DNA from 2 places in the Paenibacillus sp. V4I9 genome. Region 2 is predicted to be linked to the other one. Evidence: predicted binding sites of a transcription regulator. Region 2 holds the regulator's gene; the other holds the start of a gene.
The links. The regulator NrdR, encoded in region 2, represses ribonucleotide reductase genes. The targets are predictions, from matches to a motif close to AACACNATATATNGTGTT.
Positions count from the first base shown of each region.

Region 1: QFZ81_RS24500 (adenosylcobalamin-dependent ribonucleoside-diphosphate reductase) is a predicted target of NrdR. The motif match lies at 1,432-1,449, and genes of this name have one in related genera.

Region 1 is NZ_JAUSZE010000001.1:5,267,807-5,271,958, reverse strand. Features, by position in the region: gene QFZ81_RS24510 (lipoate--protein ligase family protein) at 1-198, shown strand, start outside; gene dat (D-amino-acid transaminase) at 300-1,130, opposite strand; gene QFZ81_RS24500 (adenosylcobalamin-dependent ribonucleoside-diphosphate reductase) at 1,524-4,148, shown strand.
Region 2 is NZ_JAUSZE010000001.1:5,473,838-5,477,989, reverse strand. Features, by position in the region: gene QFZ81_RS25585 (MntP/YtaF family protein) at 1-626, shown strand, start outside; gene coaE (dephospho-CoA kinase) at 717-1,313, shown strand; gene QFZ81_RS25575 (lytic transglycosylase domain-containing protein) at 1,310-1,888, shown strand; gene QFZ81_RS25570 (alpha/beta-type small acid-soluble spore protein) at 1,991-2,215, opposite strand; gene nrdR (transcriptional regulator NrdR) at 2,333-2,812, shown strand; gene QFZ81_RS25560 (hypothetical protein) at 2,997-3,188, opposite strand; cyclic di-GMP riboswitch class I at 3,228-3,324, opposite strand; gene QFZ81_RS25555 (hypothetical protein) at 3,408-3,581, shown strand; gene htpG (molecular chaperone HtpG) at 3,632-4,152, opposite strand, start outside.

The DNA.
Region 1 (4,152 bases), 210 kb from region 2:
GCGATTAATGAGCTGCTTCGGGCGCAAGGGAAAGAGGCGGTGACGCTTAGTCAGGTGGAGGAAGCGTTTCGTCGTGAGATCGCGCTGGGGCTTGGTGTGGAGCTAGTAGAGGAATCATTGACACCTTATGAAATTGAGCTTTCTGAGCGGCTTGTGCGCGAGAAATATGGCACGGATGAGTGGAATTTGCGTCGTTAAGCGAAAGCGCGTGCGAAAGTGCAAAGAAGCACGAACCTTTCTAAGAAAGGTTCGTGCTTTTGTTTGTTTGGAGTTTTGTGACATCATATATCTATTGAACTTTATTGTACAAAAGTACGTTCAAACTCACTATGCAGACTGCGAGTAATCGGACCTGGCGCGCCGGTTCCAATTGCTTTGCCATCAATCTGTAAGATAGGCGTAATTTCCACGGTAGTTCCTGTGATAAAAGCTTCATCTGCCAGCATAAGCTGCTCCGTCGTAAAGGACTCTTCTTTAACTGTGATTTTTTGTGAGTGAGCTAGTCTCAAAACGACAGCCCGGGTGATACCATGAAGGATCAAATGGTTAGCTGGGTGCGTGTAAAGTACGCCATCTTTGATCATCATCAAGTTAGAAGCGCTGCATTCTGTAACAGTGCCGCTGCGATGCAGTACGACTTCTTGCACGCCGTGATCGAGCGCTGCTTGTTTGGCCATAATATTTGGGAGAAGATTAAGCGTTTTGAGATCACACCTCAGCCAGCGGATATCCTCTAAAGTGATTGCATTAATACCATTATGTATTGTAGCGATGGGTCTCCTTACCTCTGTGCAGTAGGCTAGCAGAATAGGCTCAACTTGAGCAGGGAATGGATGTGCTCTGGGAGCTTCGCCTCTGGTGATTTGCATATAAACAGTGCCTTCATTTAGACCATTCTTTTCAATAAGCTGCGTGAGAATATGACCGATTTTTTCAATTGAAAAAGGTAGTTCTATCCGCACATCACTTGCGGTTCTTTGGAGCCTCTGCATGTGAGCAGCTTGCTCGTAAATTTTCCCATGATACACACGGAATACCTCATATATCCCATCTCCAAAATAGTAACCACGATCATCCGGTGAAAGAAGAACGTCCTCCTTGTTGACGAACTCATTTTTAAAAAAATACATATCAACATCTCCTAAGTAAATCCTAGATTTCCATAAAATATCATCGAACAAATGTTCTGAAAAGTAATGAAATGTGTTATTATAAGTTATAGGTTAGCAGAGGAATTAGCGAACGTCAAAACGAGCTGTATAGCCTATCTCATCTTGCTTGGTTGAATGATTAAATATGGTTATTCTGGCCGCGAAAAAGAGAGAATTAGTAAGTAAGGATTAGCTAAAATGATTAAGGGTTGTCTTAATAACGAAATTTGGTTCTTTAGCTATTAGAAGATCAATATATAGTGAGGTATAATGAATTTCGCACACCACATATTGTAATTTTACATAAACTTCATAAAGTGACTTTTATTTTAGTTGTAGCTGAGTATGTAGCTTATTGGGAGGGAATTATGGATGGGGATTGTACAGTCTAATAAGAAGCTGGATGGATTAAGTGAGAAAATATTTTTGGATCGTTATGCACTCAAAAATGCGGATACAAGTGTTGCCAAGGTGGGCGATACTGTTCTCGTTTTGACGAAGGATGACCCTAAATTCCCAGCCAAAGAAGTTGGCGAAATTGTCAGCCGTAATGGCGATACTGTCAAAGTAAAAACACGAAGTGGTGAGACTGTTGAATCCGCAGTGGAAAAGCTCACTTTAAATATTGAGAAGACACCGGAAGAAATGTGGAACCGCTTGGCCGGTGCAATGGCATCCGTAGAAGCAACCCCTGAGAAACGAAAAGAATGGACAGATAAATTCAGATACATCCTTGATGATTGGAAGCTTGTACCAGGTGGACGAATCGCAGCAGGTGCGGATGCAAGTGATGAATTGACCCTATTTAACTGCTATGTTATTCCGTCTCCACACGATAGCAGAGGCGGAATTATGAGCACACTCTCTGAAATGACAGAAATTATGTCACGCGGCGGTGGAGTTGGTATCAACCTGTCTTCGCTTCGTCCACGCCGTTCCGTAGTGAAAGGTGTTAATGGTTCATCCAGCGGGGCTGTTTCTTGGGGAGGTCTGTTTAGCTATACAACAGGATTAATCGAACAAGGAGGCAGCCGTCGCGGAGCACTTATGCTCATGATCAACGACTGGCACCCTGATCTTGAGGATTTCATCACGGTGAAATCAACGATGGGTCAAATTACGAACGCGAATTTATCCGTTTGTGTAAGTAACGCATTTATGAAAGCCGTTAAAGAAGATCTTGAGTGGGAGCTTGTTTTCCCAGATACAACTGACCCTGAATACAACGATAAATGGGATGGGAACTTAGATGCTTGGAAAAAACTAGGTAAAGCCGTCAAGCCTTATCGTACTGTACGGGCACGTGAAGTTTGGCATACAATCATTGAGTCTGCTTGGAAATCAGCTGAGCCAGGTGTCGTATTCCTGGAATACTACAACCAAATGTCCAACAGCTGGTACTTTAATCCGATTATTTGTACGAATCCATGCGGGGAGCAGGGGCTTCCGGCTTGGGGTGTCTGCAACTTATCTGCTATTAATCTATCGAAGTTTTATGATGCGGAAAAGCATGACGTGGATTGGGCAGATTTGGCCAAAGTGGTCCGTTATTCGACTCGCTTTCTCGATAACGTTATCGATAAGACGCCTTATCATTTTGAAGAAAATCGTACGAATCAACAAGGCGAGCGCCGCGTAGGTTTAGGTACTATGGGCTTAGCAGAACTGATGATTAAATTGAAAATTCGGTATGGAAGTCCGGAATCCCTGGTGTTTTTGGACGAAATCTACGGTTTTATGGCTAGAGAAGCCTATCTGGCATCGGCTGAAATAGCTGGTGAAAAAGGGTCTTTCAAAGAATTTATTGAAGATAAGTTCCTTGAGAGCGGCTTTATGAAAAACATGACAAAAGTATTCCCTGAAATTGGCAAAGCGATTAAGCAAAATGGCATGCGAAATGTGACTGTGATTACCCAAGCACCTACTGGAAGTACGGGGACGATGGTGGGTACATCGACAGGCATTGAGCCTTACTTTGCTTTTGAATATTATCGTCAAAGCCGTCTTGGCTTTGATAAACAATATGTGCCGATCGCACAGGAGTGGAAAGATGCAAATCCAGGTCAAGAACTGCCTGACTACTTCGTAACCTCCATGACGTTGACTGCAGAAGATCATATCCGAGCGCAAGCTGCGATTCAAACATGGGTAGACAGCTCGATCTCAAAAACAGCGAATTGTCCTGCAGACTTCACCGTGGAAGAAACGAAACGCTTGTATGAATTGGCTTTTGATCTAGGTTGTAAGGGTGTAACCATCTACCGTGATGGTAGCCGTGATGTGCAAGTATTGAGTACTAGCGCAGATAAAAAGGAAGATAAGAAAGAAGAAACTGCACCTGTGGCTGTTGCCGCGGAAGCCGTGAAAGATGCAGATAGCTTTACTAATCTCTCAGGCAAGCTTGCTGTAGATGTGGATGCGAAGACAGAGCAAGTATTCGATAAACAATATAAACGCCGTCCACAAATTCTACGCGGTGCAACGTATAAAGTGAATACACCATTCGGGATGGCGTACATCACTATTAACGATATGAACGGTACGCCGAGTGAAATCTTCCTCAACGTAGGAAAAGCAGGATCCGACGTGTTTGCGATGTCTGAAGCACTCGGTCGTGTGTGCTCCTTGTTCTTGCGCTATGGGGATCATGGCGATAAAGTGAAGCTGCTCGTGAAGCACTTGAAAGGCATTGGCGGGTCTGGCGCCATTGGCTTCGGCAACAACCGAGTCGAGTCCATCGCGGACGCGGTAGCCAAAGCGCTCGAGCAGCACGACGAAGTGATGAACGAGCAAGACGACGCGCGGAACTACGTGACCGCGACGAGTGAAGTGCTGGATGCGCCAGCACCGGTAGTGGAAGTGGGGCACACGGGTCATGGCAGTAGCGAGGCTAACGCCGCGCCGAAGGACCTGTGCCCGTCGTGTGGATCGGCTTCGCTGGTGAACAGCGAAGGGTGCAAGAATTGTATCAACTGCGGGTATAGCAGGTGTTCTTAGGATT
Region 2 (4,152 bases):
TTATATCGCTTTGGTCTGGTATCATTATCTACAGCTCGATGCAGATCGGTGTACTGATGTCTTCCTTCATGTCTCCCTTGGTAGCTAAGCGTATCGGTGCTCTCATCTTGATTGGGATTGGCATCTGGGCACTGGCACAAACGAGACAACAGAAGTCTCAGGATCATCAGGAGCCAGGCGTCTCCTCATTAGATCAAGCATCGGTGAGCAGTGTCCTTCCCTCCCCAGAGGGCGGGCATCCGGGTTCTGGAGAGATTCTCACGTTTGATACTTTGCAGCGAACGAAGGAAATACTGAATATCGAGCTGAAACGCTTCGGACTGGTTATTCAAATTTTGCGAACACCATCCATTGCTGACGTTGACAAATCGGGTAATATTTCAGCTTCAGAGGCTACATTGCTTGGTTTGGCGCTATCTTTAGATGCGTTCGGTGCAGGCATTGGCGCAGCATTAATTGGTTTCGTTCCACTGTTAACGGCTTCCGTCATTTCGATTTCAAGTGGTTCATTTATTGCATTAGGTTTGCGGTTTGGTTTACGGTATGCGGAGATGAATTGGATGAAGAAACTGTCTGTACTTCCGGGATGTGTACTCATTATCATGGGTCTTTTGAAAATGTTATAGCACGCCCTTGTACTAGGAAGACATTCATTTCGTAATCCTTGGGATATGAGAAAGTTTTCCAAGTGGAAAACGATTAGGAGAGATATGCCCATGAATATCGGGTTAACAGGAGGAATCGCCTGCGGCAAAAGCACGGTTAGCGCCATGCTGGTTAGCCGCGGCGCCCTATTAGTAGATGCGGACACCATAGCACGCGATGTCGTCGAGCCCGGCAGCCCTGTTCTTGAACAGGTTGCTGCACAATTTGGACAAGCTGTTCTTCAGGCAGACGGCTCGCTTCATCGCAAGAAGCTTGGCGAGATCATTTTTGGTAATACCGAGGCACGCAAGCAGCTGGAAAGTATTCTGCATCCGCCAATTCGTGCACAAATGCGTGAACAGATGGAAGCCTTTGAAAGGCAATTTCCGGGCAAGCTTGTTGTGGTCGATGTCCCTTTATTAATCGAATCTAATTTATCCTTCATGTTTCAAGAAGTTATGGTTGTATATGTGCCACGTGCGGTACAGTTGAAGCGGCTTATGCAACGAGATGGACTGACGGAAAGTGCGGCGAATAATCGCATAGATGCTCAGATGTCCATTGAGGAGAAACGTAATTTCGCAGATGTTGTCATTGACAACAGCGGTACATGGGAAGAAACTAACGCTGAAGTGGAGCAGTTTTGGCTAGGGAAGGGGCTTTCATGACCTTTTTACGTAAAAAACGAGTTTTTGCCCTGCTTCTTGTTTGTTTTGTTCTAGTTCTCTTTATGAATAGCGATTTTATCGGAAGAAAGCTGTACCCAATCTACTTTGAGCAGGAAATTAGGCAGAGCGCGGCGAAACACAATATAGATCCATTTTTAATTGCTGCGATTATTAGGGTGGAGACGAATTACAAATATCATTTGGAGTCAAGCAAAGGCGCATTAGGTCTTATGCAGCTTATGCCTGACACGGCAGAGTGGATTGTAGAATCCACGAATTTAGGGCCTCATGTGCAGGACGAATTATTAAAAGTGGACGTAAATATTAATCTTGGTTCTTGGTATTTGAGCTGGCTAAAGAAGCATTATAATGGTAATTTAATTTATGCGATTGCAGCTTATAATGCAGGTCAAGGGAATGTGAATAAATGGAAGCAAAATGACGTTTGGGATGGTTCGCAAGAGCATATTAATCAAATTCCATTCGGAGAAACACGTCATTATGTACAGCGGGTGCTCTATTATTATGAGAAATACACGAAGCTATATTCTCAGCAATGGGGAAAGAAAGATTAGGTTTTCTTCTCTCCATAAACAAAGAAGCATTGGACTAGCTCCTTTTGGGGGCTTAGAGTCCAATACTTCCTGTTTTTGAGCTTCAGTAGCTAGGATTCAAGATTACTTGAATTGACCAGCCAAGGATTGCTCAGCGATTTGTACTAAGCGACGAGTGATGTTACCACCAATGGCACCAGCATCACGAGTAGCCATATTACCCATATAACCATCTTGTGGGATGGAGATACCTAGCTCTTGAGCTACTTCGTATTTTAACTGATCCAAGGCTGCGTTAGCTTGAGGAACAACTAAAGTATTGCTGTTACGGTTTTGTCCTGCGCCCATGTCTGTTCACCTCCTTGTCGTTTGGTAATAGTATTGTGTGCATATCTCCTAAGTTCATGACATGTAACATATGGTAATAGATCAAAGAAGAGAAAGAAGAGAAAGGAGAGATAGCGAATGAAGTGTCCGTTCTGTGACTATTCCGGTACGAAAGTTCTTGATTCACGTTCAGCCAATGAAAACAAATCGATTCGTCGTCGTCGAGAATGTGAGAAATGCGCGAGAAGATTCACCACATTTGAGATGGTGGAAGAAACTCCGTTAATCGTGATTAAGAAAGATGGAAGTAGGGAAGAATTTAGTCGAGAGAAAATATTAAGAGGCTTGATTCGAGCATGTGAGAAGCGGCCGGTATCGATGGAGAGGCTTGAGATGATGGTATCTGAAGTGGAAATGCAGCTTCGCACCACGGCTCATGCTGAAGTGGATAGTTTAAGCATTGGCGAAATCGTCATGGAACAGCTGTACCCCGTCGATGAAGTGGCGTACATTCGCTTCGCCTCCGTATACCGTCAGTTTAAGGACATTAATATGTTCCTGAAGGAGCTAACACAAATATTGGGAAAGCATGACACCGGACTGCTCCGGGATAAATAATGCTAAAATTAATAATTTCATCTCTAAATATGACAAAAAATAAGAAAAAGACATCGGGATTCCCGTTGTCTTTTCTCATTTTTTCCCATGAAATCAACAATCATGCGATTAAAATTTATTTGAAAAAAATAAATCTTTAGACATCAACCGACTGTATTTTTGTATGCTTTCGTGCATAATTCCTTTATTGAGTGCGTTTGTCCAGTTCACTTCTGAGAAAATGAATAAACCGAATAGCTTCATCTTGGGTTAAAACGTTGTTATCAAACTTAAAGGAGAACATGTCCAAAAGATCACTTTCTGGAAGATGCAAGTTATCAATCAATTGCTGTACATCCAAACTCATTTTACCATCCATCGTAATTTTTTCCATCATCTTTGTTCCCTCCTAGTCTTACTACATGAATCGGACGGAGGCGGTAGCTGGCTGACATTTTGGACATTCATAGAATGCCATTTTAGTCCCTTTAGCTTTGCGTCACCACCTTTCAGTGGTTTTGCCTTTATCGTACCGATTTATGTTTGTAAGAAAACTATATCATATTTACGGATTGAGTTTCCATTAATTACATTATTCGAAGGATGGTTGAAGCATATGTCCGTCAAGTCCAATCAAATTCCAAGCATTTCTTATGAATTAGATATCGTAAAAGTTGCTAGCTCTCTCGGAATTGATCAAGATCGCTTATTGGCTTATGTGTATGCAAACTCGGACTCGAAGAAACAATATGAGGTAAAGGAAACCTTTCCCGACTATAAAAGTGGCTGATTGTATAAAAAAAAGCACTACAACATAATGGTTGTAGTGCTTTAATCGTATTAAACCATGATTTTGCAGATATCGTTCGTAAATTCAACCGGATCTTGTAGGGGCAATCCTTCGATTAAGAGCGCTTGATTGTACAGCAGGGCCGTATAAAGATTCAGCTTTTCTTTGTCTTTGTCAAAAGCGTCTTTTAAGGATGCGAATACTTCGTGATTGATGTTGATTTCCAGTACCTTTTCAGCCTTCACGTTAGGATTATTCGGCATCGCATTTAAGATTTTTTCCATTTCGATCGTCACATCGCCGTCCGTTGATAAGCACACAGGATGCTTTTTAAGACGCTTGGATGCTTTTACGTTTGTAACCTTACCCGACAACAGGTCTTTCATATAATCGAAAAGCTCTTTGTTGTCATTTTTGTCAGCCTCGGTTTCCGTTTGGTTGTCATCCACTTCAATACCAAGATCACCGCTTGAAACGGATTTAAACTCTTTTTCTTTGTAGGTCATGATCATTTTGATCGCGAACTCATCGATATCATCAGTGAAATACAAAATCTCATAGCCTTTATCAG